3 regions of the Lysinibacillus sp. FSL R7-0073 genome follow, and region 2 is predicted to be linked to each of the others. Evidence: a T-box and tRNA genes for the amino acid it is inferred to sense, from the RefSeq annotation. Region 2 holds a T-box; the other regions hold tRNA genes.
What was found. A T-box is a leader RNA that pairs with one kind of tRNA and senses whether it is charged. The one in region 2 lies ahead of ileS (isoleucine--tRNA ligase), so its partner is inferred to be a tRNA-Ile.
Positions count from the first base shown of each region.

Region 1: it encodes a tRNA-Ile, which carries the amino acid that the T-box ahead of ileS (isoleucine--tRNA ligase) is inferred to sense. The anticodon was not compared.
Region 3: it encodes a tRNA-Ile, which carries the amino acid that the T-box ahead of ileS (isoleucine--tRNA ligase) is inferred to sense. The anticodon was not compared.

Region 1 covers NZ_JBBPAS010000001.1:3,718,435-3,728,474, forward strand. The annotation lists gene MKY88_RS18565 (trypsin-like peptidase domain-containing protein) at 22-1,335, shown strand; gene MKY88_RS18570 (diaminopropionate ammonia-lyase) at 1,404-2,609, opposite strand; gene MKY88_RS18575 (ABC transporter substrate-binding protein) at 2,728-3,723, opposite strand; gene MKY88_RS18580 (FecCD family ABC transporter permease) at 3,870-4,871, shown strand; gene MKY88_RS18585 (FecCD family ABC transporter permease) at 4,871-5,926, shown strand; gene MKY88_RS18590 (ABC transporter ATP-binding protein) at 5,942-6,739, shown strand; tRNA gene MKY88_RS18595 (tRNA-Glu) at 6,860-6,931, opposite strand; tRNA gene MKY88_RS18600 (tRNA-Ser) at 6,934-7,024, opposite strand; tRNA gene MKY88_RS18605 (tRNA-Asn) at 7,035-7,111, opposite strand; tRNA gene MKY88_RS18610 (tRNA-Ile) at 7,119-7,192, opposite strand; tRNA gene MKY88_RS18615 (tRNA-Gly) at 7,194-7,267, opposite strand; tRNA gene MKY88_RS18620 (tRNA-Phe) at 7,273-7,348, opposite strand; tRNA gene MKY88_RS18625 (tRNA-Asp) at 7,401-7,476, opposite strand; tRNA gene MKY88_RS18630 (tRNA-Met) at 7,480-7,554, opposite strand; tRNA gene MKY88_RS18635 (tRNA-Ser) at 7,606-7,698, opposite strand; tRNA gene MKY88_RS18640 (tRNA-Ile) at 7,714-7,790, opposite strand; tRNA gene MKY88_RS18645 (tRNA-Met) at 7,798-7,871, opposite strand; tRNA gene MKY88_RS18650 (tRNA-Ala) at 7,898-7,973, opposite strand; tRNA gene MKY88_RS18655 (tRNA-Pro) at 7,991-8,067, opposite strand; tRNA gene MKY88_RS18660 (tRNA-Arg) at 8,077-8,153, opposite strand; tRNA gene MKY88_RS18665 (tRNA-Leu) at 8,160-8,248, opposite strand; tRNA gene MKY88_RS18670 (tRNA-Gly) at 8,254-8,328, opposite strand; tRNA gene MKY88_RS18675 (tRNA-Leu) at 8,365-8,449, opposite strand; tRNA gene MKY88_RS18680 (tRNA-Lys) at 8,473-8,548, opposite strand; tRNA gene MKY88_RS18685 (tRNA-Thr) at 8,557-8,632, opposite strand; tRNA gene MKY88_RS18690 (tRNA-Val) at 8,636-8,711, opposite strand; rRNA gene rrf (5S ribosomal RNA) at 8,722-8,837, opposite strand; gene MKY88_RS18700 (cysteine desulfurase family protein) at 9,085-10,040, opposite strand, start outside.
Region 2 covers NZ_JBBPAS010000001.1:2,580,753-2,590,792, reverse strand. The annotation lists gene MKY88_RS12755 (hypothetical protein) at 43-705, opposite strand; gene acnA (aconitate hydratase AcnA) at 1,259-3,964, shown strand; gene MKY88_RS12745 (S-layer homology domain-containing protein) at 4,372-5,868, shown strand; gene MKY88_RS12740 (DJ-1/PfpI family protein) at 5,926-6,510, opposite strand; gene MKY88_RS12735 (Lrp/AsnC family transcriptional regulator) at 6,650-7,096, shown strand; gene MKY88_RS12730 (hypothetical protein) at 7,319-7,978, shown strand; T-box leader at 8,328-8,566, shown strand; gene ileS (isoleucine--tRNA ligase) at 8,628-10,040, shown strand, end outside.
Region 3 covers NZ_JBBPAS010000001.1:3,730,573-3,740,461, forward strand. The annotation lists gene nadC (carboxylating nicotinate-nucleotide diphosphorylase) at 1-521, shown strand, start outside; gene nadA (quinolinate synthase NadA) at 508-1,611, shown strand; gene MKY88_RS18720 (VOC family protein) at 1,752-2,168, shown strand; tRNA gene MKY88_RS18725 (tRNA-Glu) at 2,244-2,315, opposite strand; tRNA gene MKY88_RS18730 (tRNA-Ser) at 2,318-2,408, opposite strand; tRNA gene MKY88_RS18735 (tRNA-Asn) at 2,419-2,495, opposite strand; tRNA gene MKY88_RS18740 (tRNA-Ile) at 2,503-2,576, opposite strand; tRNA gene MKY88_RS18745 (tRNA-Gly) at 2,578-2,651, opposite strand; tRNA gene MKY88_RS18750 (tRNA-Phe) at 2,657-2,732, opposite strand; tRNA gene MKY88_RS18755 (tRNA-Asp) at 2,785-2,860, opposite strand; tRNA gene MKY88_RS18760 (tRNA-Met) at 2,864-2,938, opposite strand; tRNA gene MKY88_RS18765 (tRNA-Ser) at 2,990-3,082, opposite strand; tRNA gene MKY88_RS18770 (tRNA-Ile) at 3,098-3,174, opposite strand; tRNA gene MKY88_RS18775 (tRNA-Met) at 3,182-3,255, opposite strand; tRNA gene MKY88_RS18780 (tRNA-Ala) at 3,282-3,357, opposite strand; tRNA gene MKY88_RS18785 (tRNA-Pro) at 3,375-3,451, opposite strand; tRNA gene MKY88_RS18790 (tRNA-Arg) at 3,461-3,537, opposite strand; tRNA gene MKY88_RS18795 (tRNA-Leu) at 3,544-3,632, opposite strand; tRNA gene MKY88_RS18800 (tRNA-Gly) at 3,638-3,712, opposite strand; tRNA gene MKY88_RS18805 (tRNA-Leu) at 3,749-3,833, opposite strand; tRNA gene MKY88_RS18810 (tRNA-Lys) at 3,857-3,932, opposite strand; tRNA gene MKY88_RS18815 (tRNA-Thr) at 3,941-4,016, opposite strand; tRNA gene MKY88_RS18820 (tRNA-Val) at 4,020-4,095, opposite strand; rRNA gene rrf (5S ribosomal RNA) at 4,106-4,221, opposite strand; rRNA gene MKY88_RS18830 (23S ribosomal RNA) at 4,410-7,337, opposite strand; rRNA gene MKY88_RS18835 (16S ribosomal RNA) at 7,646-9,197, opposite strand.

The DNA of each region.
Region 1 (10,040 bases), 1.1 Mb from region 2:
ATTTCACAGGAGGGTAATAGGATGAAATGTCCAAATTGTCAACATGAGAATCTAAATGACAGTAAATTTTGCTCGGGTTGTGGTACAAAATTGACAAATACACCCTCAAAACAGGGTATCTCAACATGGGCCATTATCGTATTGTCCGTCTGTTTCATTGCACTTGGTGGGCTGGGCTATGCCTATTGGGATTTCTTCTCCAATAAAAAAAGTAGTTCAGCCACCTATTCGGAAATAAATGACAATCAGAATTTAGAGACAAAGCAAGTTTCCTCTGAGGAACTGACGAAAAAGCAAGAAGCTCATGCACAGCAGGTTGATCGTGTCACTCTTATAAAGGAGATTCAGCAAAAGGTATTCACTATTCTAACAAACAATGCGCAAGGTTCCGGCTTCCTCTATAAAAAAGGGGGGTATGTTATTACTAATGCGCATGTTGTCCAAGGTGAAGTCGAAGTAATGGTTCGAAATTCTATGGGCCAAGAATCACCTGGTACAGTAGTCGGTATATCTGATCGTTACGATATAGCTTTAATACATGTTCCTAGCTATCAAGACACAGCACCATTAGGTATTGAAAGATCAGAATCACCTATTGGCTTAGAAGTCATTGCCTTTGGAAGTCCACAAGGCTTTGAAAATTCAGCCTCCATCGGCTATATAACAGGCAATAAACGGGATATGAAGCTTGAAAATTTTATATACAAACAAATATATCAGGTCGATGCACAAATTGATAAAGGTAGTAGTGGCGGTCCTTTGGTGGATGTTAATACAGGAAATGTAATTGGGATTAACTCACTACTTTACACAACCGAAACAAACACACACTTCGCCTTCTCTATCCCTCTATACAGTATGGTAGACCAATTTGATGGGTGGATTGCTCAGCCCCTTTCTGCAAATGAGGTTCGTTCTGTTGCTAATCTATACGAAAGTAGTCAACAACCCGCTAGTAAAACAGAGACTACTACTGAAGCAGACAATTTGTTAGCAGGTCAATTCGTGCAAGCATTCCGCTTATACTATGAAATGGCCCTAAATGAGGGTGATTTTTATTGGATTGTCGATATGCTTGCGCCTAGTAGTTCTGCTTATAAAGAACTGGAAAAATATATTAATGAAATTGCGTATCAGGGCAATTACTTCTATTTTACAAACAATGAAGTGCTTGATGTACAATATTCGAATGGCAAATACTATGTTGATATGAATGAAACCTTTGATTTCTATGATGCCCAAGGTAATTATCAATTTTACGATCGGTATAAGACGTATACTGTGATTACAGATGAATACGGTGCTTATAAAATCGCCACTATTAAAATTCACTAATATCGTCTTTTCTTGTACGATGAAAGCCATCGGGAGTAACTTCTCGATGGCTTTCGTCTAAATTGTTATTAATATTTTCCATGCCACACTATTTGTCGATAATTTTCTTTATCCGTGTCACCCTCTGTATTAATTAATAATACTCTCGCATCGCTATTTAACTGTAACATCTCTTTTAATTGTCTATAACGATCATTTGTCATGATTTCATAAAGACAACCAAATGGAGCTGCTCCCGATTCTCCTGCTACAATGCGTGTGTCTGTGTTCAATGGATTACCAAGGATACGCATTCCTGCTGCTGCAACTTCTTCCCCACAGCTAATGCTTACTTTCGTATAGGCTTTTAACAGTTGCCATGCCTGAGGATTCGGTTCGCCACACGCAAGCCCTGCCATTATCGTTTGCATGTCGCCGCCAACAGTTACAAATTCATTGGTCCCCGCTTTAAAGCTTTTATAATAACAATTAGCTACATGCGGCTCCACTAAAACAATCGTCATTTCCTGCTTATAGTATTGTCTTAAAAAGGCAACTACTGCTGCTGCAAAAGACCCTACTCCAGCCTGTAAAAACACATGAGTCGGTGCTTGTTCTATCTCTTCAACAACCTCTTGTATTAGAGTTGTATAGCCCTGCATAATCCATAATGGGATTTCCTCATAGCCATCCCACATTGTATCCTGAATTAAAACCCAACCATGCTCTTCAGCTAGCTGCGAAGTATAACGAACAGTATCATCATAATTCATTGCGGTGATTTCACCATAGGCTCCCTCATTGATAATGTTTTGTAATCGTTCCTTGGCGCTACCAGCAGGCATATAGATTCGTGCTTGAAAACCTAGCTCTCGAGCTGCCCAAGCTACCCCTCGACCATGGTTCCCATCAGTTGTTGAAATAAACGTTAACTCACCCAACTGATCTTTTATTTCTGAAGACTTTAATTGTTCAAAGGAAAGATCTTCAATATCTTTATTGAGCATATTGGCAACATATTGTGCGATAGCATAAACGCCTCCTAGTACTTTAAAGGCATTCAAACCAAATCGAAACGATTCATCTTTTATCCAAATTTTTTCTACATCCATATAGGATGCCAATGATGCTAAATGATGGAGTGGTGTCTTTTCAAACTTCTCATATGTACGTAGGAATTGACTAACTTTCTTTACTTGTTCTAGTGTAAAATTCGAAAGTAAGGCTGTTATTTGTTCATCATTATCTTGCCCTACATCATGTTGATTAGGAACCCATTTTAATTTTTCACTCATATCTATCCCCCCTCTACCACATCTTAGTCTATCTCGCTAAAAAATACAAAACGCTCTTCCGGAAATAAAAAAACTATACACTCATCTTATTTCGATGAATGTATAGCTTATCCATTAATTATTTCGCAAAGATTTCTTCTACTTGATCTAGCATAATATCAGCAGCTAGAATTCCTCCAGCTGTATTCCAAATGACATCATCTACTTTATGTGCGTTGCCTTTTTGGACAGCAGAAAGGTTTTTCCAAAGAGGATCTTGTGTCCACTCTTGTTCAGTTGCTAATGCTGAATCATCACCTGTTGGCATGTATGTGAAGTAGAAAATAACATCCCCATCCATTTGAGGAATTACTTCTTTCCCTACCTCTACAGCTAAGTTTCCTAGCTTTGCATTATCTTTAAATAAATCTGCTTGCGCTGGAACACGTTTAAATCCTAACGCATCAAAAATAATACCTGAGAATGAATCTGTGTAATAGATACGAGATTTATCTGCCATAAAGCGGACAAATGAAACTTCTTGGTTTGTTTGATCACCAAGTTTTTCTTTTAACGCTTGTAGCCTATCATCATAAGCTGTTAACACTTCTTTACCTTTTGATTCTTGATTTACTGCTTTTGCGTATAACTGAAAGTTCTCTTTCCAATCACCACGTAGTGTTTCAGAGAATACGGTTGGCGCAATTTTGCTAAGTTTCGCATAATCCTTTTCTTGTCGTAATTTATTACCAATGATTAAATCTGGTTTTAATGAAGCAATTTTTTCTAAATTAATTTCATGCTCAATGCCGACTACTTCGACACCTTCCATCTGGTCCTTAATATGGTCATACCATGGATTACCCGTCCATGATTGTACCGCACCAACTGGCTTAATACCTAACGCTAAAAGCGCCTCTGTTCCTTCATTTGTTAAAACCACAATGCGTTTGGGTGTGTCTTTTACTTCAGTTGTCCCCATTGCCTGTTGTACACTGTAAGCGTTGCTTTCTTTTGAACTTTCTTCTTTCTTATCATCGTTAGAATTACCGCAAGCTGCCAGAACAAAAATAGCAACAATAGCTAGCAAAACTAAGAGTTTTTGAAATCCTTTTTGCACCTTTTCTTCCCCCATTGTATATGATAAAATGTTTAAGCATAATTGACGAGAATGAAAATCAGTTTCATTTGTCTCTTAGAACGTTACTAATCTTATTGTATGAACTTATCAGTGTCAATACCTATTTTAATAATTATGAAAGAAAAGAGTATAGTTTAAACATGATTTTAAAAAATAATTATTCTAAAACGTTCGCTTTAATCATAGGGGTTTTGCTACTACTTCTTTGCATGGGCATAAGTATTGTCTATGGCTATGCAAATACTTCTATTCAAACTACCTTTGAATCTTTTTTTCATTTTAACCATTCAAATGAGCATATTATTATTCAAAATGTTCGTATTCCAAGAGCACTTATAGCCAGTTGTGTCGGAGCATCGTTAGCTATTACAGGTGTACTTATGCAAACTTTAACGAAAAATCCTTTAGCTTCTCCTGGAATATTGGGAATAAATGCTGGAGCAGGATTTGCAGTTGTCTTTGCCATGATTTTTTTCAATATCTCAGGTTTACAATCATTTGCATGGATCGCCTTTCTAGGTGCTGCCATCGCGGCACTAGCTGTTTATGCAATCAGTTTCTCCGGAAGAGATGCCGTTACACCTGTGAAAATTACTTTAGCAGGCGCTGCCATTAGTGCACTTTTTGCATCATTTACACAAGGGTTACTCGCTACAAATGAAGCAGAACTTGAGCAAGTATTGTTTTGGCTAGCTGGCTCTGTACAAGGGCGAAAACTCGAAATTCTGCTATCAGTTCTCCCATATTTAATCATCGGGTGGTTAGCTGCTCTAGTCATTTCCCCTAAAATGAATACTCTTGCGCTAGGAGATGACGTGGCAAGAGGATTAGGATTACGTTTAGGGTTAATGAAAATAACTGTAGGTTTGATTGTTATTTTTTTAGCAGGGGGTGCTGTTGCTATCGCTGGCCCCATCGGTTTTATTGGCATTGTAGTTCCTCATTTTGCGCGTAAGTTTGTCGGCACAGATCATCGATGGCTTATTCCGATGGCTGCCTTACTTGGAGGCATTTTATTATTGTTAGCGGATGTCGCAGCTCGATATATCATCATGCCACAAGAAGTACCAGTCGGAGTCATGACCGCAATGATTGGCGCGCCATTCTTTATTTACCTTGCGCGAAAAGGTGGAAAAAAATAATGAAAAACATAAGAACAGTCCGTTTATTTCACAAAAAAATATCTTTTTTATTAGATGTACAAGCTACGAAAAAATTACTGGTGATTAGCTTTCTAACACTAGCAGTTTTCTTTCTTAGCGCATCATTCGGTGATTCTTTTATTAATCCTTTTAAAGTTTTACAAACTCTCTTCGGCCAAGGCTCTGATTTTGATCAGTTGATCATTATTGATTTTCGAATGCCCCGAATTTTTATGGCTATGTTTACTGGCATGGCGCTAGCCGTAGCAGGTGCCGTTTTACAAGGAATCATTAAAAATCCACTGGCCTCTCCCGATATTATCGGAATATCTGCTGGTGGCGGTGCAGCAGTTGTTGGTTTCTTAGCCATTTTCAGTGACTCTAATCACTCTTTAACAGTCAGTATAGAATGGATGCCATTAGCAGGTTTTATTGGTGCTACTGTTGTTGGGTGTTTGGTTTACCTATTTGCATGGAAAGAGGGTGTTACGCCAAATCGTCTTGTTTTAATCGGTATTAGTGTATCCGCATTGATGCAAGCCATTACGACCATGCTAATGATTATTGGTCCAATCTACCAAGCGAGTGAAGCGAATAAGTGGATTACTGGGAGCGTCAAAAGCGCAGACTGGGATCAAGTTCAAATCGTTGTGCCCTTAATACTAGTACTCCTACTTGTCACCTTCTTTACTACACGACAGTTAAATGTACAAGAATTAGGTGATGATACAGCGGCAGGATTAGGACAATCCGTTCAAAAAACTCGTCTATATTTAATTCTTTTATGTTGCTGCTTAGTAGCAAGTGCCATTTCCTTTGCGGGGGCAATTGGATTTGTAGGGTTGATGGCCCCTCATATCGCACGTCGTATCGTTGGTTCATCGTTCGGAGTACTTGTGCCAACATCCGCAGCCATTGGAGCATTGCTCGTAATGATTGCTGATATTATCGGTCGTACTGCGTTTAGCCCTTTAGAAGTGCCAGCTGGTGTCTTTACTGCTGCCATCGGTGCTCCTTATTTTATCTATTTATTATTTAGAAATCCTAATAAATAAAGGAGTCCATACAACATGACTGAATCCTTATTAACTAAATCCCTAACATTAAGTTATGGTGATTCCAATATTATCGAAGATCTCAATTTATCTATCCCTTTGAATGAAATTACTGTCTTGATTGGAGCGAATGGCTGTGGTAAATCTACACTTCTACGCTCCATTGCTCGATTATTAAAACCAAAAAAGGGATCTGTTTTATTAGATGGCGAAGATATTTTTAAACTATCTACAAAGCAAGTAGCTAAAAACCTTTCTATTCTTCCTCAATCACCAGTAGCACCAGAAGGCTTAACGGTCCTACAGCTTGTTAAACAAGGGCGATTTCCTTATCAAAGTTGGCGCCAGCAATGGACGGTGAAAGATGAGGAAATTGTGCTAAATGCCTTAAAAGCTACAGGAACGGAGCAATTACAAGATAGACCAGTGGACGAGCTATCAGGTGGGCAACGTCAACGTGCATGGATTGCTATGACACTCGCTCAAGATACAGATATTATTCTGTTAGATGAGCCTACAACCTATCTAGATCTAACTCATCAAATAGAAGTGCTAGATTTATTATTTGAATTAAATCAACTGCAAAAGCGAACAATTATTATGGTCTTACATGATATAAATCTCGCTTGTCGTTATGCTGATCATATCATTACTGTGCGTGATCGTGGAGTTTATCGTCAAGGTAAGCCTGAAGAGATCATGACAACAGAATTAGTTAGCCATGTATTTGATCTTGAATGTCAAATGACATCAGATCCTATCTTTGGAACACCTTTATGTATTCCTTATGGTAAAGGACGAAATATTACGTAAGTCTTCAAAAAACAACGAGCCTTCGCAGATTCATTATCTGGCGAAGGCTTTCTTGTTACTTTTTCTTTTCAGCTCATAAAAAAAGTACAGTAGATGTAAATTCATCTACTGTACTTAGTATGACCCGTACGGGATTCGAACCCGTGTTACCGCCGTGAAAGGGCGGTGTCTTAACCACTTGACCAACGGGCCCATGGCGGAGAAGGAGGGATTTGAACCCTCGCGCCGGTTACCCGACCTACACCCTTAGCAGGGGCGCCTCTTCAGCCTCTTGAGTACTTCCCCACAAAAAAAATGGCTCCGAAGGCAGGACTCGAACCTGCGACAACCTGATTAACAGTCAGGTGCTACTACCAACTGAGCTACTTCGGAATAATGATGGGCCTAAATGGACTCGAACCATCGACCTCACGCTTATCAGGCGTGCGCTCTAACCAGCTGAGCTATAGGCCCTTGGAGCGGGTGATGGGAATCGAACCCACGACATCAGCTTGGAAGGCTGAGGTTTTACCATTAAACTACACCCGCATAAATGGTGGGTCAGGACGGAATCGAACCGCCGACACTTAGAGCTTCAATCTAATGCTCTACCAACTGAGCTACTGACCCATTTCGTCCATGCTAAGCTTGCTCACTCTTTGCTTCTCATGTCTATAAAAAATGGCGGTCCCGACCGGGATCGAACCGGCGATCTCCTGCGTGACAGGCAGGCATGTTAACCGCTACACCACGGGACCATTTGGTTGCGGGGGCCGGATTTGAACCAACGACCTTCGGGTTATGAGCCCGACGAGCTACCACTGCTCCACCCCGCGATAATCTTATTGTCTTTTCGAGTTTTTAAAGCACCATTTATGAATATAAACTGGAGGAGGTAGAGGGATTCGAACCCCCGCGCGGTGTTACCCGCCTGTCGGTTTTCAAGACCGATCCCTTCAGCCAGACTTGGGTATACCTCCGTAACAATATATAAATGGTGGACCTTGCAGGACTCGAACCTGCGACCGGACGGTTATGAGCCGTCTGCTCTAACCAACTGAGCTAAAGGTCCTTTAAGATGGCGGCAGAGGGGATCGAACCCCCGACCTTACGGGTATGAACCGTACGCTCTAGCCAGCTGAGCTACGCCGCCAGGATCTTTATACTGGTTAATTACTATGGTGGAGCCTAGCGGGATCGAACCGCTGACCTCCTGCGTGCAAGGCAGGCGCTCTCCCAGCTGAGCTAAGGCCCCATAATATTTTTTGGAAATGGTCGGGAAGACAGGATTCGAACCTGCGACCCCTTGGTCCCAAACCAAGTGCTCTACCAAGCTGAGCTACTTCCCGTTCGTTTTATGGCGCGCCCGACAGGAGTCGAACCCATAACCTTCTGATCCGTAGTCAGACGCTCTATCCAATTGAGCTACGGGCGCATAAAATGGTGCCGAGGACCGGAATCGAACCGGTACGGTAGTCACCTACCGCAGGATTTTAAGTCCTGTGCGTCTGCCAGTTCCGCCACCCCGGCACATTTGGAGCGGAAGACGAGGTTCGAACTCGCGACCCCCACCTTGGCAAGGTGGTGTTCTACCACTGAACTACTTCCGCATGTGCATAAGTTTTTTTATCTGGCATATTGAAAAATGGTGCGGGTGAAGGGAGTCGAACCCCCACGCCTTGCGGCGCTAGATCCTAAGTCTAGTGCGTCTGCCAATTCCGCCACACCCGCTTAATATGGTTGGTACTTATAAATGGTGAGCCATGAAGGACTCGAACCTTCGACCCTCTGATTAAAAGTCAGATGCTCTACCAACTGAGCTAATGGCTCGTCTGAAATGGTGCCGGCTATAGGAATCGAACCCACGACCTACTGATTACAAGTCAGTTGCTCTACCTGCTGAGCTAAACCGGCAAATGGTGGAGGATGACGGGCTCGAACCGCCGACCCTCTGCTTGTAAGGCAGATGCTCTCCCAGCTGAGCTAATCCTCCTGGGTATTATGCCTAGCGACGTCCTACTCTCACAGGGGGAAGCCCCCAACTACCATCGGCGCTAAAGAGCTTAACTTCCGTGTTCGGTATGGGAACGGGTGTGACCTCTTTGCCATCATCACTAGACTGCTTTATTATGTATCTTGTTTTGAAGTTATTTACCTGTCCTTCAAGACAAGAATTATTGTATAACGTTTTCTCATATTGTGCAATACTTTTTTATAAAAAAAAGAAATTATTACTTTTAAGAGATATTTTTGTTAAGTAAGAGAAAATATTGCCCTGCAAAATATTATATCAATAGTTGTTTCAAAAGAAAACAATTATTTTTTATCTATATATTTTCAGCTTATATCTTGCTTAAAACTTTCTACTAAATAGTAGCAAGTTCCATAGTCAATCTATCAATTTCTTTAAATGTTGTTGAATCTCCGAAAGATATTCTAAAGAATTGGCGTGCCGCTTCCTGTGAATAATTCATAGATAAAATGGCTTTTGTTCCGGATTCGCTATGAATATCACACGCACTTCCTGTTGATATACTGATCCCTGCCTCGTTTAATTTTAATAATACATATTGCCCCTCCACTTTACTCATCATGACACCACAAATATTCGGCAATTGCTGCTTACACTCTATTAGTTGACCTGTTTTAGGTAGACGACTTTTAAAATAACTTCTTAATTTCTCGTAATGCTGTCTTTCATAATTATTATTTTCAACCGCTACCGCAAAGGAAACAATTGAAGGTGTATCTAAAGTCCCCCCTCTTAATCCTCTTTCATGAGTTACGCCTGGTGTTAGTGCTGGAACACGGATTGCAGGGTTTATATAAATAGCACCACATCCTTTAGGTCCTCCTATTTTATGTGCGGAAATTGTCAGAGCGTCTCCCCCTTTTGGTATAGTTAATTTTCCAAAGGATTGTACACAATCTATATGACAGTAAACAACGGATTCTTTTGCTGCTTCGATTATTTTTTCCACAGGTTGAATAGAGCCAATTTCTGAATTTACATGTTGAATAGAGATTAATGCTGTATCTTTTCGAATGGCATTTAGTAGTTGTTCTGAGTCAATACAGCCATCTTTTTGCAACGGTAATTTTGTCACTTCAAAACCCATTTTCTCCAATGTATTCAAAGCTGCATGTACAGACGTATGCTCAGCTTGTGATGAAATAATATGTTTTCCTTTTTTAGAGGCTAATGCTAATGACAAAATGGCTATAATATTTCCTTCCGTTCCGCTTCCAGTAAAGATAACGCCATCACTATTGACGCCGAGTTCATTGGCTATAATCTCTCTTGACTGCTGGATAAAATAAT
Region 2 (10,040 bases):
ACTTGACGGGGTGCAGTTCAGAATGAGTACCTGGTTATTTTTCTATTTTAATACAGAATCATTTATCAAAACATTAAATTCGTCAACTTTACTTTCGTCTAAATAATCTTTTCTTAGAACGTAGTTTGCAATGGTTCCTTCGACTGTTATTTGTTGTCCAGCAGTTAAATCAGCTTCTTGATCCAAATCGATTATTGCGAAATTAGTTATTTCTTCAGGATAAGTGCCTAAGAAAAATTCGTCTTTATTTTTATTTTTATCATAGAGCTCATCGTAATCAATAAACTCGAAGTTTTCAATGTCTTTATTGCCCATATATATGATAAACTTATCTGCACGCATAGCAGTAGTTGAACCTTCTCTTCTTCTTTTTTGACCAATATTAGAACTTTCGAATACAAATTCTGTGATTACACCAGTGGCCATTGCTTTTCTACCAAGAATATCAAAATCATCTATAAATTGTTGTCCGTTTTTATGACCAAGAATAATCATATCCACCAATTTTTCATCTTCTACAGTTAGTAATTTATTTGTAAAATCTACGATTGTTTTACCTTCTAAATTTTCATCTATAAATTTTTTGCTTTTTTCTTCTAATGATACTTTCTTTACAGTTTTTTTTGGTTTTGAGGAATCACTTTCACCGCATCCAGTTAGGGCAAGTGTAAAAATAAGTGATGCGCTTAAAATGAGTTTCTTCATATATTATTTGCTCCTTGTATGAGTTGTATTAATAAAAGTGTATCAATAAATGGAAGGCGTTGTCAGTATTATAAATATAGATTAAATTTGTATTTAAATAGCCATAGAATGGTTCTTTTTGTTTAATTGCGAAGAAGTTAATTATATTTCTAAAAGTAGAAGTATTTCTACATAATTTTTTTGTTATGATTTCTACTATATAAATAAACCTGTCCGGGTGAAGAATTTTTTTATTATTTTCTTATGGGGTACAATTTTTAGAAAAAATTCATGTACCCCAATTTGTACCCCACATCGTACCCCATTTAAATACATTTAAATACACTTAGTTACATAGGTATAGAAACCCTCATAAAAACAAAACCTTGATAGTATGCACATCAAAAAATTAAAAACATCAGGATAGAAACCAAGGTCATAAGTTATGCTTATCAAAAAAGATAATATTAATGTAATTTACTTATGAATATAAATGCGTTATCATGGGTATTGGAGAAAAGATGCTACACTTTTTAAAGCCTTTTCAAAAAGATATATTTAGGGGGATCCGCAAATGGCACAAGGTAATTTACACAACAGCCGTGCATCATTCGAAGTGAATGGTAAAACTTACAATTACTATGACTTAGCTGCGATTGAAAAAGCTGGCGTTGCAAAAGTTTCAAACCTTCCTTACTCAATTAAAGTATTATTAGAATCTGTTTTACGTCAATATGATGCATATGTAATTAAAGAAGAGCACGTAAACGAATTAGCAAAATGGGGCAATGGTGCTGATCCAGAAGCAGAAGTTCCATTCAAACCTTCTCGCGTTGTATTACAAGACTTTACTGGTGTACCAGTAGTTGTTGACCTTGCATCTCTTCGTTCAGCAATGAAGGAAATGGGCGGCGACCCAAGCAAAATCAACCCTGCTATTCCAGTTGACCTTGTAATTGACCACTCAGTACAAGTTGACAAATACGGTAATGCATCTGCATTACAAGCAAACATGGACCTAGAGTTTGAACGTAACGCTGAGCGTTATAACTTCTTAAAATGGGCTCAAACTGCTTACAATAACTTCCGTGCTGTACCACCAGCAACAGGTATCGTTCACCAAGTAAACTTAGAGTACTTAGCTCCAGTTGTACACGTAAACGAAAATGCTGACGGCACATTCGAAACATTCCCAGATTCAGTAGTAGGTACTGACTCTCATACAACAATGATCAACGGTATTGGCGTTCTTGGATGGGGCGTAGGTGGTATCGAAGCTGAAGCAGGTATGCTTGGTCAACCTTCATACTTCCCAATTCCAGAAGTTATCGGTGTTAAATTAGTTGGCGACCTTCCAAACGGAACTACTGCTACTGACTTAGCATTAAAAGTAACACAAGTATTACGTCAACGTGGCGTAGTTGGTAAATTCGTTGAGTTCTTCGGACCTGGCGTATCTAAATTACCACTAGCTGACCGTGCGACAATCTCTAACATGGCTCCTGAATATGGTGCTACATGTGGTTACTTCGCAATTGACGAAGAATCATTAAACTACATGCGTTTAACTGGTCGTGACGAAGAGCACATCGCGGTTGTAGAATCTTACTTAAAGTCTAACCACATGTTCTTCGATCCAACTTTAGAGCCAGTTTACACTGACGTACTAGAAGTAAACTTAGCTGAAATCGAACCAAACCTTTCTGGTCCAAAACGTCCACAAGACTTAATTCCACTATCTCAAATGCGTTCTCGTTACAAAGAAGCAGTAGTGGCACCACAAGGTACACAAGGTTTCGGTTTAACAGAAGATGAATTTGCAAAAACATCTGTAGCAAAATTCGCTGAAGGCGATGTAGAAATTCCAACAGGTGCTGTTGCAATCGCTGCAATCACTTCTTGTACAAATACATCTAACCCATACGTATTAATTGCTGCGGGCTTAGTAGCGAAAAAAGCTGTAGAAAAAGGTCTAACAGTACCTAAATGGGTTAAAACTTCTTTAGCACCAGGTTCTAAAGTTGTAACTGGTTACCTTGAAGATTCAGGTTTACAAACTTACCTTGACCAAATCGGTTTCAACACTGTAGGTTACGGTTGTACAACATGTATCGGTAACTCAGGTCCATTATTACCTGAAATCGAAGATGCAATTAAAGAAAATGACTTATTTGTAACATCAGTTCTTTCTGGTAACCGTAACTTCGAAGGTCGTGTACACCCACTTGTAAAAGCTAACTACTTAGCTTCTCCACCACTTGTTGTTGCTTATGCACTTGCTGGTACAGTGGATGTTGACCTACAAAAAGATTCATTCGGTAAAGACAAAGATGGCAACGAAGTATTCTTCGCTGATATCTGGCCTTCAACTGAAGAAGTTAACGCAGTATTAGGTACTGTAGTTAACCGTGAATTATTCCAAAAAGAATACGAAACTGTATTCACAGCGAACGAAAAATGGAATGCAATTGAAACATCAACTGAGTCTCTATACACATTTGATGACAAATCAACTTACATCCAAAACCCACCATTCTTCCAAGGTCTTGCAAAAGAGCCAGAAGCTATTAAAGGCTTAGACGGCTTACGCATTATGGCGAAGTTCGGTGACTCAATCACAACTGACCATATTTCTCCAGCTGGTGCGATCGGTAAAGATACACCTGCAGGTAAATATTTAATTGAAAACGGTGTTGCAATCCGTGACTTCAACTCTTATGGTTCTCGTCGTGGTAACCACGAAGTAATGATGCGTGGTACATTTGCAAACATCCGTATCCGTAACCAAGTTGCTCCTGGTACAGAAGGTGGATTCACTACTTACTGGCCAACAGGCGAAGTAGAGTACATCTATGACGCATGTATGAAATACCAAGAGCAAGGTACTGGCTTAGTCGTACTTGCTGGTAACGACTACGGTATGGGTTCTTCTCGTGACTGGGCTGCGAAAGGTACATTCCTACTTGGCGTGAAAACTGTTATCGCACAATCTTACGAGCGTATCCACCGTTCTAACTTAGTAATGATGGGTGTTCTTCCACTACAATTCATGCCAGGTGAATCTGCTGAAACATTAGGCTTAACTGGTAAAGAAGAAATCTCTGTAAACATTACTGATAACGTGAAACCACGTGAAATCTTAACAGTAACTGCTAAATCTGAAGACGGCACAGTTAAAACTTTCCAAGCTTTAGCTCGTTTCGACTCAGAAGTAGAAGTAGACTACTACCGTCATGGTGGTATCCTACAAATGGTTCTACGCGCAAAAGCTGCTGAGTAATCATACCATTCACAAGCCGATCTCTTAGGAGGTCGGCTTTTTTTGTTTGGTCTTGAAATCTTTATAAAGTGATGAAGATAAAAGTAACGGATAGAACACAGAAAGTGACGGATAGCGAGGCAGATGTGACGGATAAAACACAAAAAGTGATGAATAGCCTGGCAAAAATCGCGAGGATAAAATTCCTTATAAAGTAATCGATAGAAAACGAGAGAATAGCCAAAGTGACGGATAAAACGGAGAAAGTGATGGATAGAGAGGCAAAAGTGACGAATAAAACGCTAAATGTGACAGAGAGAAAAAACAAGAAGCTTGAAAATTTCCAAATACATAGCATTTTCCCAAATGTTTATATAAAATTAAAGGGTAAGTCTTTAAATTTTTACATAAATGGGGGAAGAATTATCATGACAAAGAAAAAAAGTAAGTTTTTTATGGCGGCAACTTCGGCGGTAGCCATTACGGCGGTAGCTGTTGTACCTGCATCGGCAGCTAGTCCATTTAAAGATGTAAGTGAAGATTATGCACATTTTAAAAGTATTTCAACATTACATGCAGCTGATATAATTAATGGTTTTCCTGATGGAACATTTAAACCAACACAGGACGTAACACGCGGAGAAGCCGTGAAGATGATTGCAGGGGCTTTCGATCTTACGACAACGGATATGGAAAATGTTGAAAATCCTAATTTCAAAGATGTAGATTCATCTAGTCCATATTATAAGGCGATTGTTACATTGGTTAATTTAGGTGTTGTAAATGGCTATGAGGATGATACTTTCCGACCTGATGAGACAATTACACGTGGTCAAATGGCGGTTATGTTGGCACAGGCAACAGGCTTGACAGCAGAAGGAAAGAGTCCATTTACGGATGTACCACAAAATAGCCCATTTGAAGATGCTGTAACAGCCTTGTATGAAACAGGAATTGCGAAGGGCATTACGGCAACAGAATTTGGGGTGGATAAAAATGTAACGCGTGGTCAGTTGGCGACATTTATTGTTAACGCCTTAGGCTTAACTGTGGATACACAGCCTACAACGGAAGAAAAAGAGGAAAAACCTCAAGATGAGCCAGTAACTGAAGAAAAACCTACTACAACAAATGATAGTGCTTTGTTAGAGGAAGTGTTTACTAAAGCATTAGCCAAGCAAAAAGAGGTAAAAAGCATGAAGGCTTCTATGACGATTTCACAGTCAGTAGAAGCAAATGATGGTCAGGAAACCATGAAAATGGATTCTAAAGGCAATATGAAGATGGAAATTGTTACAGAGCCAATGCAGTTCTTTGCAGATGGTACCATGTCATTAACAGATCCAACAAGTGGTGAAGCGATTAATTTGCCAATTAAAATGTATATGACGGCTAAAGATGGTATGTATATGTATGAGGCAGACCAGAAGGCTTGGGTAAAATTCCCGAAACAATTATTTGAAGATGTTCTAAGTCAAACAGGCATGCAGCCAGATGCAGCTGAGCAATTAGAAATGCTTCAATCATTTGCTGAGGATTTCACTTTAAAGGAAACAGCGGACCGTTATGAATTAACCTTGAAAGGTGCTGGTGATAAATTCACAGAGCTGGTGAAGCAACAGATTGGTTCCATGGATTTAGGAATGGATGCTGATTTGGATGGACAATTAGGCAATATGTCTTTTGATAGCCTCACATACAAATTAGTAATTAATAAAAAAACATTTGATGTAGAAGAAATTGCTATGGATATGACATTAAGCATGAAAGTAGAGGGCAATACGATCAAAACAAAACAGCAAATGACCATCAAATACCATGATTTCAATGCTGTGACGACAATTACAATTCCAAAAGATGTGCTAGACAATGCAAAGGAAATAGATTTAAGCACAACTGAAACAGTACCACCAGTAAGCAAATAAAAGTGAATTTAAAAGTAGGTTACGCCAAATACATGGTGTAGCCTACTTTTTTACCAATTAGTGAAAACCCATTAAGTCTTTTACTCTTGCTGTATTGGTGGTAGATGTTAGTGTTTCTAGTAAGCGAAAGGCTACATCAAAGGCTGTTCCTGGATTGGAGGAAGTAATTATATGATCTGTTTGCACAATTCGTTCGTTGACAATAGTCGCACCGTAGCTTTCTAACTGTGCTAATCGTTTACTAGTTGGATGGTTGTAGGTTGTCGCCTGACGATTGTAGAGAATACCGCTATGTCCCAATATTAAGGAAGCTACACAGATCGTTGCAATCGGCTTTTGCTGTTCATGAAAATGCCGGACAACCGTTTGAAATTCCTCGCTAAAGGCATCCTCATAAAAGCCCGCTTCCTCAAATCCACCTGGGATAGCCAAAGCATCAAATTCTGCTAAATCAATTTCATGGAGTAACTTTTCAGGAGCGACCTTAAAATTCCATGTGCATTGAAGCTGTGTATGTAATCCTACAGTGACAACCTCTGTTGATCCATTACCCTCCCATTTATTCCAACCAAGCACATCTGTAAAAACACTTGCTTCCACAGCCTCAAAGCCATTTGCTAAAAGTAACATTATTTTTTTCATTTGTTTCTGCCTCCTTTATGCTTTTATTGTAATCAAAGCGGCCAACCGATAACAGAAGCTGTATAATGTATTTTAGATAAATCTCCTTATTAAAACAGGAATTATGTGAAAAAAACTTGATTAAGAAAGGTGATTAATGGTGGATCAAATTGATACTCAAATTTTACAGCAGTTACAGGAAAATGCCAAAATCTCTATGAAGGATTTAGCCGCTACCGTTCATTTATCTTCTCCTGCTGTAATTGAACGCGTCAAAAAGCTCGAGGAACAAGGTGTGATTGAAGGATATCACGCTAAAGTGAACATCAAAAAAATGGAACGTACCATTCAGGCAATTATTTTATTTAAATCCATCGATTGTAAAAGCCTATCTGCTTTTTGTAATAGCCACCCGGATGTTCTTGAATGTTATCGTGTAGCAGGGGAGATCAGCTATATTGTTAAACTAGCTACCTATTCAGTAGAAACATTAGAACAATTTATTGATGCGACCATGCCCTATGGTACACCCTCTACGAACATCGTGTTATCTTCAAATGAAAAAAAGGTGATCACACCATTTACAGGTCTTAGCGATACAATGTAGGCTCATGAGACATCGGCTGTTTGGAAAAAGGTGATCGAGTGAAAGGGCCATATAGCGAGATGAATGGCTAAGCAGTATGAATGCGTAACTCGATTAATAATTTTCAATAAGTGAGTCTGCATTAAATGGCAGGCTCTTTTTTTGTTTGTATCCAAGCTTTTCTTCGTTGTTGGATTCAGTTACAATAGTTGTAATAATTTGCTAAGTGAAAGGGGTGAAGAGTTGATATTCGTTCTATTGGATAATGCAACTGCTTTTTTCCTAAGCCTGCCACTCTTACTCATTTATTTGAAAAGTAAGTCACAGGAAGAATCTACTTGGCGTTGGGCGATGCCATTATGGATTTTCAATTACCTAGGTATTCGCTATTTTGTCTCGTTTGGAGAATTGTTTTGGGTAGTCCTATGTTGGCAGTTACTATTTTTGTGGCCCTTAAGTATTGCAATGTATATCCATTTATTCAACAAAGAAAAGCATTGGGCTTTTTACATAGGTTTGAAGAAGAAGTATGTACTTATTATATTTTCGTTCATGATTCTATTCGGTGGTACTCTAATCTATTCACTGCTTCAGGCCAATCAGCAGGTAATTGCTTTTCACCAGCAGGTAATGGTGGAAATTGAGTCTAATCCAGATCGTCAGGAGTATTTAATACATCACACAATTGCACCTTCCACACTTCTTGGTGTAGCGGATGATATAGCTGAGATTCGCAGGGGGAAAATAGTTGCTTCCACCTTACCTTGGCGTAGCAAGGTAATAGTGCACCTGGATGATTGGCAAAAGGAATTTACATATGTCCGTTTTAATGATGGTTGGAAGTTAGAAGGGCTCTACCGTGAGAACATAACAATAATGAACAAAGGGGAGTCTGACAATTGATACAGAACATATTGATGGCAGATCATTTAAAGGATAAGCTAAACGCATTGAAGTAGGGTCATACGACATGGGAACAAGAGAATCAAGAACAGCTTTTACAGTCCATGTTAATACAGCAAATGCCAGCAACCTTATCCACATTAAAAGACCAATTGGAAGAAGCGAATTTTTATATCGTAAGGTTTAATAGTAAAACATTGCTTAAGAGCTTTTTTATTCAAACGAATCACCAAGCTCAATATGCATCTTTGTATGAAAGTATTGTTACTTGTCTAAACGAAATAAATTAAGGTTGTCCACCGTTGACAGACAATTGGTAATTTGATAAGATGAGTGACAATAAAAGCATACAAATTCGTTGATGAGAAAAAGTAATGTTTCATTTTGTTCTACAGAGAGCCGGCATTTGGTGGAAGTCGGTGTGCAGATGTTACATGAAAATCCTCTCTGAGAAGGTTAGCTGAAAATAGTAAGCTAACCCGGGTGTCTACCGTTAAAAAGAACACGTATGATAGTACGTTGCTAAGTGCTATTGACTAAGGTGTCAATAGAATTAGGGTGGTATTCGCGGTTAACCCCGTCCCTTTCCTTGGGACGGGGTTTTTTGTATGCCTTTTATACAAAATAATATTGTATAGGAGGAAATGAAATGAAAACAGAACAAAAGAAGGAATCGACGCTTGAACGAGAAACACGGATACGGGCATTGTGGGAGCAAGAGGGAACATTTTTAGCTTCCGTCACAAATAGAGCTGGACAGCAACCCTTTGTATTTTATGAGGGACCACCAACAGCAAATGGTTTACCACATGTCGGGCATGCCTTTGGTAGAACGATTAAAGATGTAGTGGCCCGCTATAAAACAATGCAAGGCTATTTGGTTGAACGAAAAGCAGGCTGGGATACACATGGTTTACCTGTGGAACTAGGAGTAGAAAAGGCATTAGGTATCTCAGGAAAGCAGGAGATTGAGAATTATGGGGTGGAGCGTTTTATTCAAGCGTGTAAAAATAGTGTTTTTACCTACGAACAAAAATGGCGTTCCTTTACAGAACAGCTTGGCTATTGGCTTGATATGGATGATCCATATCTCACATTAAGTAATGACTATATAGAATCGGTGTGGCATATTTTAAGCCATGTTCATAAGGAACAGCTTTTATATAAAGGGCATCGAGTTTCACCATATTGCCCGAGTTGTCAAACCTCCTTAAGCTCACATGAGGTAGCACAGGGCTATAAAGATGTCAAAGATTTATCTGTTACAGCCATGTTTAAGCTTGCTGATCGTGATGAATATTTCTTAGGCTGGACAACAACACCATGGACATTACCTGCCAATGTGGCATTGGCGATGAATCCATCCCTACGATATGTACGGATAAAGCAAGGGGATCAAGTATTTATTCTTGCCAAATCATTAGTATCAAAGGTTTTCACAGAAGCTGTGGAAATTTTAAGTGAGCATACTGGGCAGGAATTTGCTGGTGTGTCGTATCAACCACCATTTTCATATGTAACTGTTCAGCAAGGTCATGTTGTCGTGATGGCTGATTATGTCACTGAGAATAGCGGTACAGGGATTGTGCATATTGCTCCAGCATACGGGGAGGACGATTATAAGACGGTTCAACAGCATGGCTTGTCCTTTGTCAATGTAGTGGATCTGAAAGGCTGTTACACAGAGGAGGTGCCAGAGCTTGTCGGACGATTTGTAAAAGATTGTGATGTGGATATTATAAAAATGCTTGCGAAAAAGGAGCTCTTATTTAGTAAAGAAAAATATGAGCATAGCTACCCTCATTGCTGGCGCTGTGATTCTCCATTATTGTACTATGCAACGGACAGCTGGTTTATCAAAATGACCGCCTTAAAAGAGCAGTTACTAGGAAACAATCAGCAGGTGACTTGGTATCCTAATCATATTAAGGACGGTCGATTCGGCAATTTTCTCGAAAATATAGTGGATTGGAATATAAGCCGTAACCGCTATTGGGGTACACCGTTGAATGTCTGGATTTGTCAGGATTGCGGGCATGAGGAGGCTCCCAACGGTATCACA
Region 3 (9,889 bases), 1.1 Mb from region 2:
ACCTAGCAGTACAGGAAATTGCAGGAACGAACACAAAAATATGCGATACCCGTAAAACGATTCCTGGCTTGCGTATGCTTGATAAATATGCTGTTCGAATCGGTGGTGCTTTTAACCATCGCAATGGTCTATATGATGCAATCATGCTAAAGGATAATCATATTGCTTTTGCTGGTAGCATTACAAACGCCATTCAGGCTGCTAGAGAGAAAGTTGGTCATACCGTTAAAATTGAAGTGGAAATAGAAACAAAAAAACAGCTAGATGAAGCCATTTTAGCTGGAGCAGATATTATAATGTTTGATAATAGAAGTCCTGAAGAAATACGTGCATGGCTGCCTGCTGTTCCTTCTTCTATCACGACTGAAGCGTCAGGAGGCATAACTCTTGAAAATATAAGAGCTTATGCTCAAACAGGTATACAGTGGATTTCACTTGGTTCTCTAACCCACTCAGCCAAAGCCTTTGACATTAGCGCTCTCGTACAAATGAAAGGAGGCTATTCCATTGTCCATCACTAGTTTATTACAGCAGACGACGTTACTTCCTGAGCATTATCGGGCATTATCCGTAACGGAAATGGAATCTCGTATTTTATCAATCAAAAAAAAATTAGGATCCAAGCTTTTTATTCCGGGCCATCACTATCAAAAAGATGAAGTTATTCAATTTGCTGATGCAACGGGAGATTCCTTACAGCTAGCTCAATTATCCGCCGCAAACAAAGAGGCGGAGCACATCGTATTTTGTGGTGTGCATTTTATGGCTGAAACTGCTGATATGCTAACATCAAAACAGCAGCATGTGTATTTACCAGATATGCGTGCAGGTTGCTCGATGGCTGACATGGCTGATATCTATCAAACTGAACAAGCATGGCCCATTTTACAGCAGCTCTTTGGTGATACGATCATTCCACTCACCTATGTTAATTCAACAGCCGCTATTAAAGCCTTTACAGGAAGACATGGTGGTGCATGTGTAACATCCTCTAATGCGAAAGAGCTTGTTCAGTGGGCATTTACACAAAAACAGCGTATCTTCTTTTTACCCGACCAACATTTAGGCAGAAATACTGCTTATGACTTAGGTGTTCCACTCGAAAATATGGCCGTTTGGAATCCACATAAGAATATAATTGAAACTAAACAGCCTCTTGAGAACATCCAAGTTATTCTGTGGAAGGGTCATTGCTCTGTCCATGAAGGATTTACAGTTCTACATACAGAGGCTGTTCGTAAGGGATACCCAGCCATGAGAATTATTGTTCACCCTGAATGTAGTCGTGAGGTTGTAGACGCGGCTGATGATGCTGGCTCAACTAAGTACATTATTGATACAATTAATCAAGCACCTAGTGGATCTGCATGGGCAATAGGGACAGAAATGAATCTGGTCAATCGTATTATAAAGCAGCATCCAGATAAACAGATCATCTCTTTAAATGAAAACTTTTGTCCTTGCCTAACGATGAATCGCATTGATCTCCCCCATTTACTATGGTGCTTAGAAAGTATTGAACAAGGTCAACCACATAACCGTATTCAAGTTGATGGTCATACTAGCACTGAAGCTCTTAGTTCTCTGGAAAGAATGTTAGCAAGAAGATGAATTATGATTTTAAAGCAGAGATGTTGTAAAAAACAATATTTCTGCTTTTTATTTGCTCATAGAATTAAGTATCCGGGTTATCTTCTGAAATTGACACCCATTTATTTTTTATGATAATGTCGATTTGGAGGTGATAAGAAATGTCTTTTCAATCGAAAAATATTTTCATTAATTTACCAGTCAAAAATGTAAAGAAATCCACGTCGTTTTTTCAGGAGTTAGGTTTTGAGTTCAATCAACAATTCAGTGATGAAACGACTTCCTCAATGATTATTAGTGAAAATATTTTTGCTTTACTAATGGTCGAAGATCGTTTCAAAGGATTTAGTAACAAGGAAATAACGGATACTTCTGTTTCTGCGGAAGCAATTTTATGTCTATCTGCAGAAAATCGGGAGCAAGTAGATCAGCTAGTAAATAAGGCACTTGCCTCCGGGGGTAAACCTTATAGTGATCCACAAGATCATGGATTTATGTATGGCTGGGGTTTTCAAGATTTAGATGGGCATATTTGGGAAGTTGTTTATATGGATGAACATGCAATAAATCAAGAGTAAATCGTTTATCTTACATTAGTTTTCTATAAAAAAAACAGTAGACGCAAATGCATCTACTGTTTTTTGTTTTTTGTATGACCCGTACGGGATTCGAACCCGTGTTACCGCCGTGAAAGGGCGGTGTCTTAACCACTTGACCAACGGGCCCATGGCGGAGAAGGAGGGATTTGAACCCTCGCGCCGGTTACCCGACCTACACCCTTAGCAGGGGCGCCTCTTCAGCCTCTTGAGTACTTCCCCACAAAAAAAATGGCTCCGAAGGCAGGACTCGAACCTGCGACAACCTGATTAACAGTCAGGTGCTACTACCAACTGAGCTACTTCGGAATAATGATGGGCCTAAATGGACTCGAACCATCGACCTCACGCTTATCAGGCGTGCGCTCTAACCAGCTGAGCTATAGGCCCTTGGAGCGGGTGATGGGAATCGAACCCACGACATCAGCTTGGAAGGCTGAGGTTTTACCATTAAACTACACCCGCATAAATGGTGGGTCAGGACGGAATCGAACCGCCGACACTTAGAGCTTCAATCTAATGCTCTACCAACTGAGCTACTGACCCATTTCGTCCATGCTAAGCTTGCTCACTCTTTGCTTCTCATGTCTATAAAAAATGGCGGTCCCGACCGGGATCGAACCGGCGATCTCCTGCGTGACAGGCAGGCATGTTAACCGCTACACCACGGGACCATTTGGTTGCGGGGGCCGGATTTGAACCAACGACCTTCGGGTTATGAGCCCGACGAGCTACCACTGCTCCACCCCGCGATAATCTTATTGTCTTTTCGAGTTTTTAAAGCACCATTTATGAATATAAACTGGAGGAGGTAGAGGGATTCGAACCCCCGCGCGGTGTTACCCGCCTGTCGGTTTTCAAGACCGATCCCTTCAGCCAGACTTGGGTATACCTCCGTAACAATATATAAATGGTGGACCTTGCAGGACTCGAACCTGCGACCGGACGGTTATGAGCCGTCTGCTCTAACCAACTGAGCTAAAGGTCCTTTAAGATGGCGGCAGAGGGGATCGAACCCCCGACCTTACGGGTATGAACCGTACGCTCTAGCCAGCTGAGCTACGCCGCCAGGATCTTTATACTGGTTAATTACTATGGTGGAGCCTAGCGGGATCGAACCGCTGACCTCCTGCGTGCAAGGCAGGCGCTCTCCCAGCTGAGCTAAGGCCCCATAATATTTTTTGGAAATGGTCGGGAAGACAGGATTCGAACCTGCGACCCCTTGGTCCCAAACCAAGTGCTCTACCAAGCTGAGCTACTTCCCGTTCGTTTTATGGCGCGCCCGACAGGAGTCGAACCCATAACCTTCTGATCCGTAGTCAGACGCTCTATCCAATTGAGCTACGGGCGCATAAAATGGTGCCGAGGACCGGAATCGAACCGGTACGGTAGTCACCTACCGCAGGATTTTAAGTCCTGTGCGTCTGCCAGTTCCGCCACCCCGGCACATTTGGAGCGGAAGACGAGGTTCGAACTCGCGACCCCCACCTTGGCAAGGTGGTGTTCTACCACTGAACTACTTCCGCATGTGCATAAGTTTTTTTATCTGGCATATTGAAAAATGGTGCGGGTGAAGGGAGTCGAACCCCCACGCCTTGCGGCGCTAGATCCTAAGTCTAGTGCGTCTGCCAATTCCGCCACACCCGCTTAATATGGTTGGTACTTATAAATGGTGAGCCATGAAGGACTCGAACCTTCGACCCTCTGATTAAAAGTCAGATGCTCTACCAACTGAGCTAATGGCTCGTCTGAAATGGTGCCGGCTATAGGAATCGAACCCACGACCTACTGATTACAAGTCAGTTGCTCTACCTGCTGAGCTAAACCGGCAAATGGTGGAGGATGACGGGCTCGAACCGCCGACCCTCTGCTTGTAAGGCAGATGCTCTCCCAGCTGAGCTAATCCTCCTGGGTATTATGCCTAGCGACGTCCTACTCTCACAGGGGGAAGCCCCCAACTACCATCGGCGCTAAAGAGCTTAACTTCCGTGTTCGGTATGGGAACGGGTGTGACCTCTTTGCCATCATCACTAGACTATAGTCGGCTTTCAATATACTTCGCATTTCTTCGTCAGCTTCTGTCGTTCAGTCAGTCACGTACTTGAGTACGCTCCTTCCCTCTCTCCATTGCTTCCTTGAACTACTCGTATCTTGAAACCCTTCATAAAAGAAATTATTCTTTCAAAACTGGATAAACGGTTCATTGAATGCTTCAAACTTTTTTTGGTTAAGTCCTCGATCGATTAGTATTCGTCAGCTCCATGTGTCACCACACTTCCACCTCGAACCTATCTACCTCATCGTCTTTGAGGGATCTTACTTACTTGCGTAATGGGAAATCTCATCTTGAGGGGGGCTTCATGCTTAGATGCTTTCAGCACTTATCCCGTCCACACATAGCTACCCAGCGATGCCTTTGGCAAGACAACTGGTACACCAGCGGTGTGTCCATCCCGGTCCTCTCGTACTAAGGACAGCTCCTCTCAAATTTCCTACGCCCACGACGGATAGGGACCGAACTGTCTCACGACGTTCTGAACCCAGCTCGCGTACCGCTTTAATGGGCGAACAGCCCAACCCTTGGGACCGACTACAGCCCCAGGATGCGATGAGCCGACATCGAGGTGCCAAACCTCCCCGTCGATGTGGACTCTTGGGGGAGATAAGCCTGTTATCCCCGGGGTAGCTTTTATCCGTTGAGCGATGGCCCTTCCATGCGGAACCACCGGATCACTAAGCCCGTCTTTCGACCCTGCTCGACTTGTAGGTCTCGCAGTCAAGCTCCCTTGTGCCTTTACACTCTACGAATGATTTCCAACCATTCTGAGGGAACCTTTGGGCGCCTCCGTTACCTTTTAGGAGGCGACCGCCCCAGTCAAACTGTCCGCCTGACACTGTCTCCTGCCCCGCTAAGGGGCATGGGTTAGAATTTCAATACAACCAGGGTAGTATCCCACCGACGCCTCCTTCGAAGCTGGCGCTCCGAGATCTCTGGCTCCTACCTATCCTGTACAAGTTGTACCAAAATTCAATATCAGGCTACAGTAAAGCTCCACGGGGTCTTTCCGTCCTGTCGCGGGTAACCTGCATCTTCACAGGTACTATAATTTCACCGAGTCTCTCGTTGAGACAGTGCCCAGATCGTTACGCCTTTCGTGCGGGTCGGAACTTACCCGACAAGGAATTTCGCTACCTTAGGACCGTTATAGTTACGGCCGCCGTTTACTGGGGCTTCAATTCGCAGCTTCGCTTGCGCTAACCACTCCTCTTAACCTTCCAGCACCGGGCAGGCGTCAGCCCCTATACGTCACCTTACGGTTTTGCAGAGACCTGTGTTTTTGCTAAACAGTCGCCTGGGCCTATTCACTGCGGCTCTCATGCGCTTGCACGCTCAAGAGCACCCCTTCTCCCGAAGTTACGGGGTCATTTTGCCGAGTTCCTTAACGAGAGTTCTCTCGCACACCTTAGGATTCTCTCCTCGACTACCTGTGTCGGTTTGCGGTACGGGCACCTCTCACCTCGATAGAGGCTTTTCTTGGCAGTGTGAAATCAGGAACTTCGTCCATACGGACTCGCCATCACAGCTCAACGTTACAGTGTGCGGATTTGCCTACACACACGCCTTACTGCTTGGACGCGCATAACCAACAGCGCGCTTACCCTATCCTACTGCGTCCCCCCATTTCTCAAACGGTGAGGAGGTGGTACAGGAATATCAACCTGTTGTCCATCGCCTACGCCTATCGGCCTCGGCTTAGGTCCCGACTAACCCTGAGCGGACGAGCCTTCCTCAGGAAACCTTAGTCATACGGTGGACGGGATTCTCACCCGTCTTTCGCTACTCATACCGGCATTCTCACTTCTAAGCGCTCCACCAGTCCTTCCGGTCTGACTTCAACGCACTTAGAACGCTCTCCTACCACTGACATCGTAGATGTCAATCCACAGCTTCGGTGAATCGTTTAGCCCCGATACATTTTCGGCGCAGCGTCACTCGACCAGTGAGCTATTACGCACTCTTTAAATGATGGCTGCTTCTAAGCCAACATCCTGGTTGTCTGTGCAACGCCACATCCTTTTCCACTTAACGATTACTTTGGGACCTTAGCTGGTGGTCTGGGCTGTTTCCCTTTTGACTACGGATCTTATCACTCGCAGTCTGACTCCCGTGTATAAATATCTGGCATTCGGAGTTTGTCTGAATTCGGTAAACCGGGATGGCCCCCTAGTCCAAACAGTGCTCTACCTCCAGTATTCTCATCACGAGGCTAGCCCTAAAGCTATTTCGGAGAGAACCAGCTATCTCCAAGTTCGATTGGAATTTCTCCGCTACCCACACCTCATCCCCGCACTTTTCAACGTGCGTGGGTTCGGGCCTCCAGTAAGTGTTACCTTACCTTCACCCTGGACATGGGTAGATCACCTGGTTTCGGGTCTACGACCACGTACTATTTCGCCCTATTCAGACTCGCTTTCGCTGCGGCTCCGCCTTCTAAAGCTTAACCTCGCACGTAATCGTAACTCGCCGGTTCATTCTACAAAAGGCACGCTATCACCCATTAACGGGCTCTAACTACTTGTAGGCACACGGTTTCAGGATCTCTTTCACTCCCCTTCCGGGGTGCTTTTCACCTTTCCCTCACGGTACTGGTTCACTATCGGTCACTAGGTAGTATTTAGCCTTGGGAGATGGTCCTCCCGGATTCCGACGGAATTTCACGTGTTCCGCCGTACTCAGGATCCACTCAGGAGAGAACGAACTTTCGACTACAGGGCTTTTACCTGCTCTGGCGGACCTTTCCAAGTCGCTTCATCTAACTCGCTCTTTTGTAACTCCGTATTGAGTGTCCTACAACCCCAAGAGGCAAGCCTCTTGGTTTGGGCTCTTCCCGTTTCGCTCGCCGCTACTCAGGGAATCGATTTTTCTTTCTCTTCCTCCAGGTACTTAGATGTTTCAGTTCCCTGGGTCTGCCTTCAAGACGCTATGTATTCACGTCAAGATACTACGCGATTAAACGTAGTGGGTTCCCCCATTCGGAAATCTCCGGATCAAAGCTCACTTACAGCTCCCCGAAGCATATCGGTGTTAGTGCCGTCCTTCTTCGGCTCCTAGTGCCAAGGCATTCGCCGTGCGCCCTTAATAACTTAACCTATCAGCTTTCAATACACATCACATTTCGTTGTCAGCTTCACTCGTTCATTCAGTCACGTACTGAAGTACGCTCCTTCATTTACTCGATTGCTTCCTAGAACTGCTCGTGTCTTGAAACCTTTTAATGTTATTAAGCCTATAAAAAAACTTAAAAAAATAAATGTGTTTGTTACTATTTCAATGTCGTTTTATCCAGTTTTCAAAGAACAAGTTTTGAAGTATTTCATTCAGAAAGAATGAACCTTCAAAACTGAACGCAAAACGTAATCTTACAAACCCTAGGTTTGTATTCCGAAAATATCCTTAGAAAGGAGGTGATCCAGCCGCACCTTCCGATACGGCTACCTTGTTACGACTTCACCCCAATCATCTATCCCACCTTCGGCGGCTGGCTCCAAAAGGTTACCTCACCGACTTCGGGTGTTACAAACTCTCGTGGTGTGACGGGCGGTGTGTACAAGGCCCGGGAACGTATTCACCGCGGCATGCTGATCCGCGATTACTAGCGATTCCGGCTTCATGTAGGCGAGTTGCAGCCTACAATCCGAACTGAGAACGACTTTATCGGATTAGCTCCCTCTCGCGAGTTGGCAACCGTTTGTATCGTCCATTGTAGCACGTGTGTAGCCCAGGTCATAAGGGGCATGATGATTTGACGTCATCCCCACCTTCCTCCGGTTTGTCACCGGCAGTCACCTTAGAGTGCCCAACTAAATGATGGCAACTAAGATCAAGGGTTGCGCTCGTTGCGGGACTTAACCCAACATCTCACGACACGAGCTGACGACAACCATGCACCACCTGTCACCGTTGCCCCCGAAGGGGAAACCATATCTCTACAGTGGTCAACGGGATGTCAAGACCTGGTAAGGTTCTTCGCGTTGCTTCGAATTAAACCACATGCTCCACCGCTTGTGCGGGCCCCCGTCAATTCCTTTGAGTTTCAGTCTTGCGACCGTACTCCCCAGGCGGAGTGCTTAATGCGTTAGCTGCAGCACTAAGGGGCGGAAACCCCCTAACACTTAGCACTCATCGTTTACGGCGTGGACTACCAGGGTATCTAATCCTGTTTGCTCCCCACGCTTTCGCGCCTCAGTGTCAGTTACAGACCAGATAGTCGCCTTCGCCACTGGTGTTCCTCCAAATCTCTACGCATTTCACCGCTACACTTGGAATTCCACTATCCTCTTCTGCACTCAAGTCTCCCAGTTTCCAATGACCCTCCACGGTTGAGCCGTGGGCTTTCACATCAGACTTAAGAAACCACCTGCGCGCGCTTTACGCCCAATAATTCCGGACAACGCTTGCCACCTACGTATTACCGCGGCTGCTGGCACGTAGTTAGCCGTGGCTTTCTAATAAGGTACCGTCAAGGTACAGCCAGTTACTACTGTACTTGTTCTTCCCTTACAACAGAGTTTTACGAACCGAAATCCTTCTTCACTCACGCGGCGTTGCTCCATCAGGCTTTCGCCCATTGTGGAAGATTCCCTACTGCTGCCTCCCGTAGGAGTCTGGGCCGTGTCTCAGTCCCAGTGTGGCCGATCACCCTCTCAGGTCGGCTACGCATCGTCGCCTTGGTGAGCCGTTACCTCACCAACTAGCTAATGCGCCGCGGGCCCATCCTATAGCGACAGCCGAAACCGTCTTTCAGTGTTTCACCATGAGGTGAAACAGATTATTCGGTATTAGCCCCGGTTTCCCGGAGTTATCCCAAACTATAAGGTAGGTTGCCCACGTGTTACTCACCCGTCCGCCGCTAACGTCAAAGGAGCAAGCTCCTTCTCTGTTCGCTCGACTTGCATGTATTAGGCACGCCGCCAGCGTTCGTCCTGAGCCAGGATCAAACTCTCCATAAAAGAAATTTGATTAGCTCAAATTGTTTTGCTGGCATCAATTTTGATGTCCAAAATTTTGTTTCGTTCACTAGCAAAACTAGTTACTAAAAACTTTATTGATTACGTTTTGCTTGTTCAGTTTTCAAAGTTCATTATTATCTCAGTCGTTTTCAGCGACTTCATTATTATAACTCGTTTATAACAAGGAGTCAACAACTTTTTTGTTTTTTATTTTCAAAGTGTTTCGTCTTGTTAAGGACAAGTAATAATATATAATATAGCATTTTAAAAATCAAGCATTTTTTGAAAAAAAGTTAAAAATCTTTTTTATATCAATAACAAACAATAGAGCGCTCCCTTCTAAAACAATATATAGCAGTACTAACAAGTTTCAATCATAGTCAAAAAAACAAGTAAACAAAGTATGGACAAATAAGTTAGTACTAACACTATTAAGAAAAACCTACCCCATCCCTTATAAGGTCCACTTGATCTTCTTTATATTATAGATCAATTAATTGATGGTACTATCAACATCATCAGCCATTATCCAACGCTCATCGCATACGTATATTCCGTCCTATTATATAATAAGATCTAGCAAGTGAGTGCATCCCACTTTTCTCAACACTTATTGTTGTCGAAACTTCAAATGAACATTTTGATTTAACGAATATTCAATCGTTATCTTCAATCTGGATTTTGGAATATCT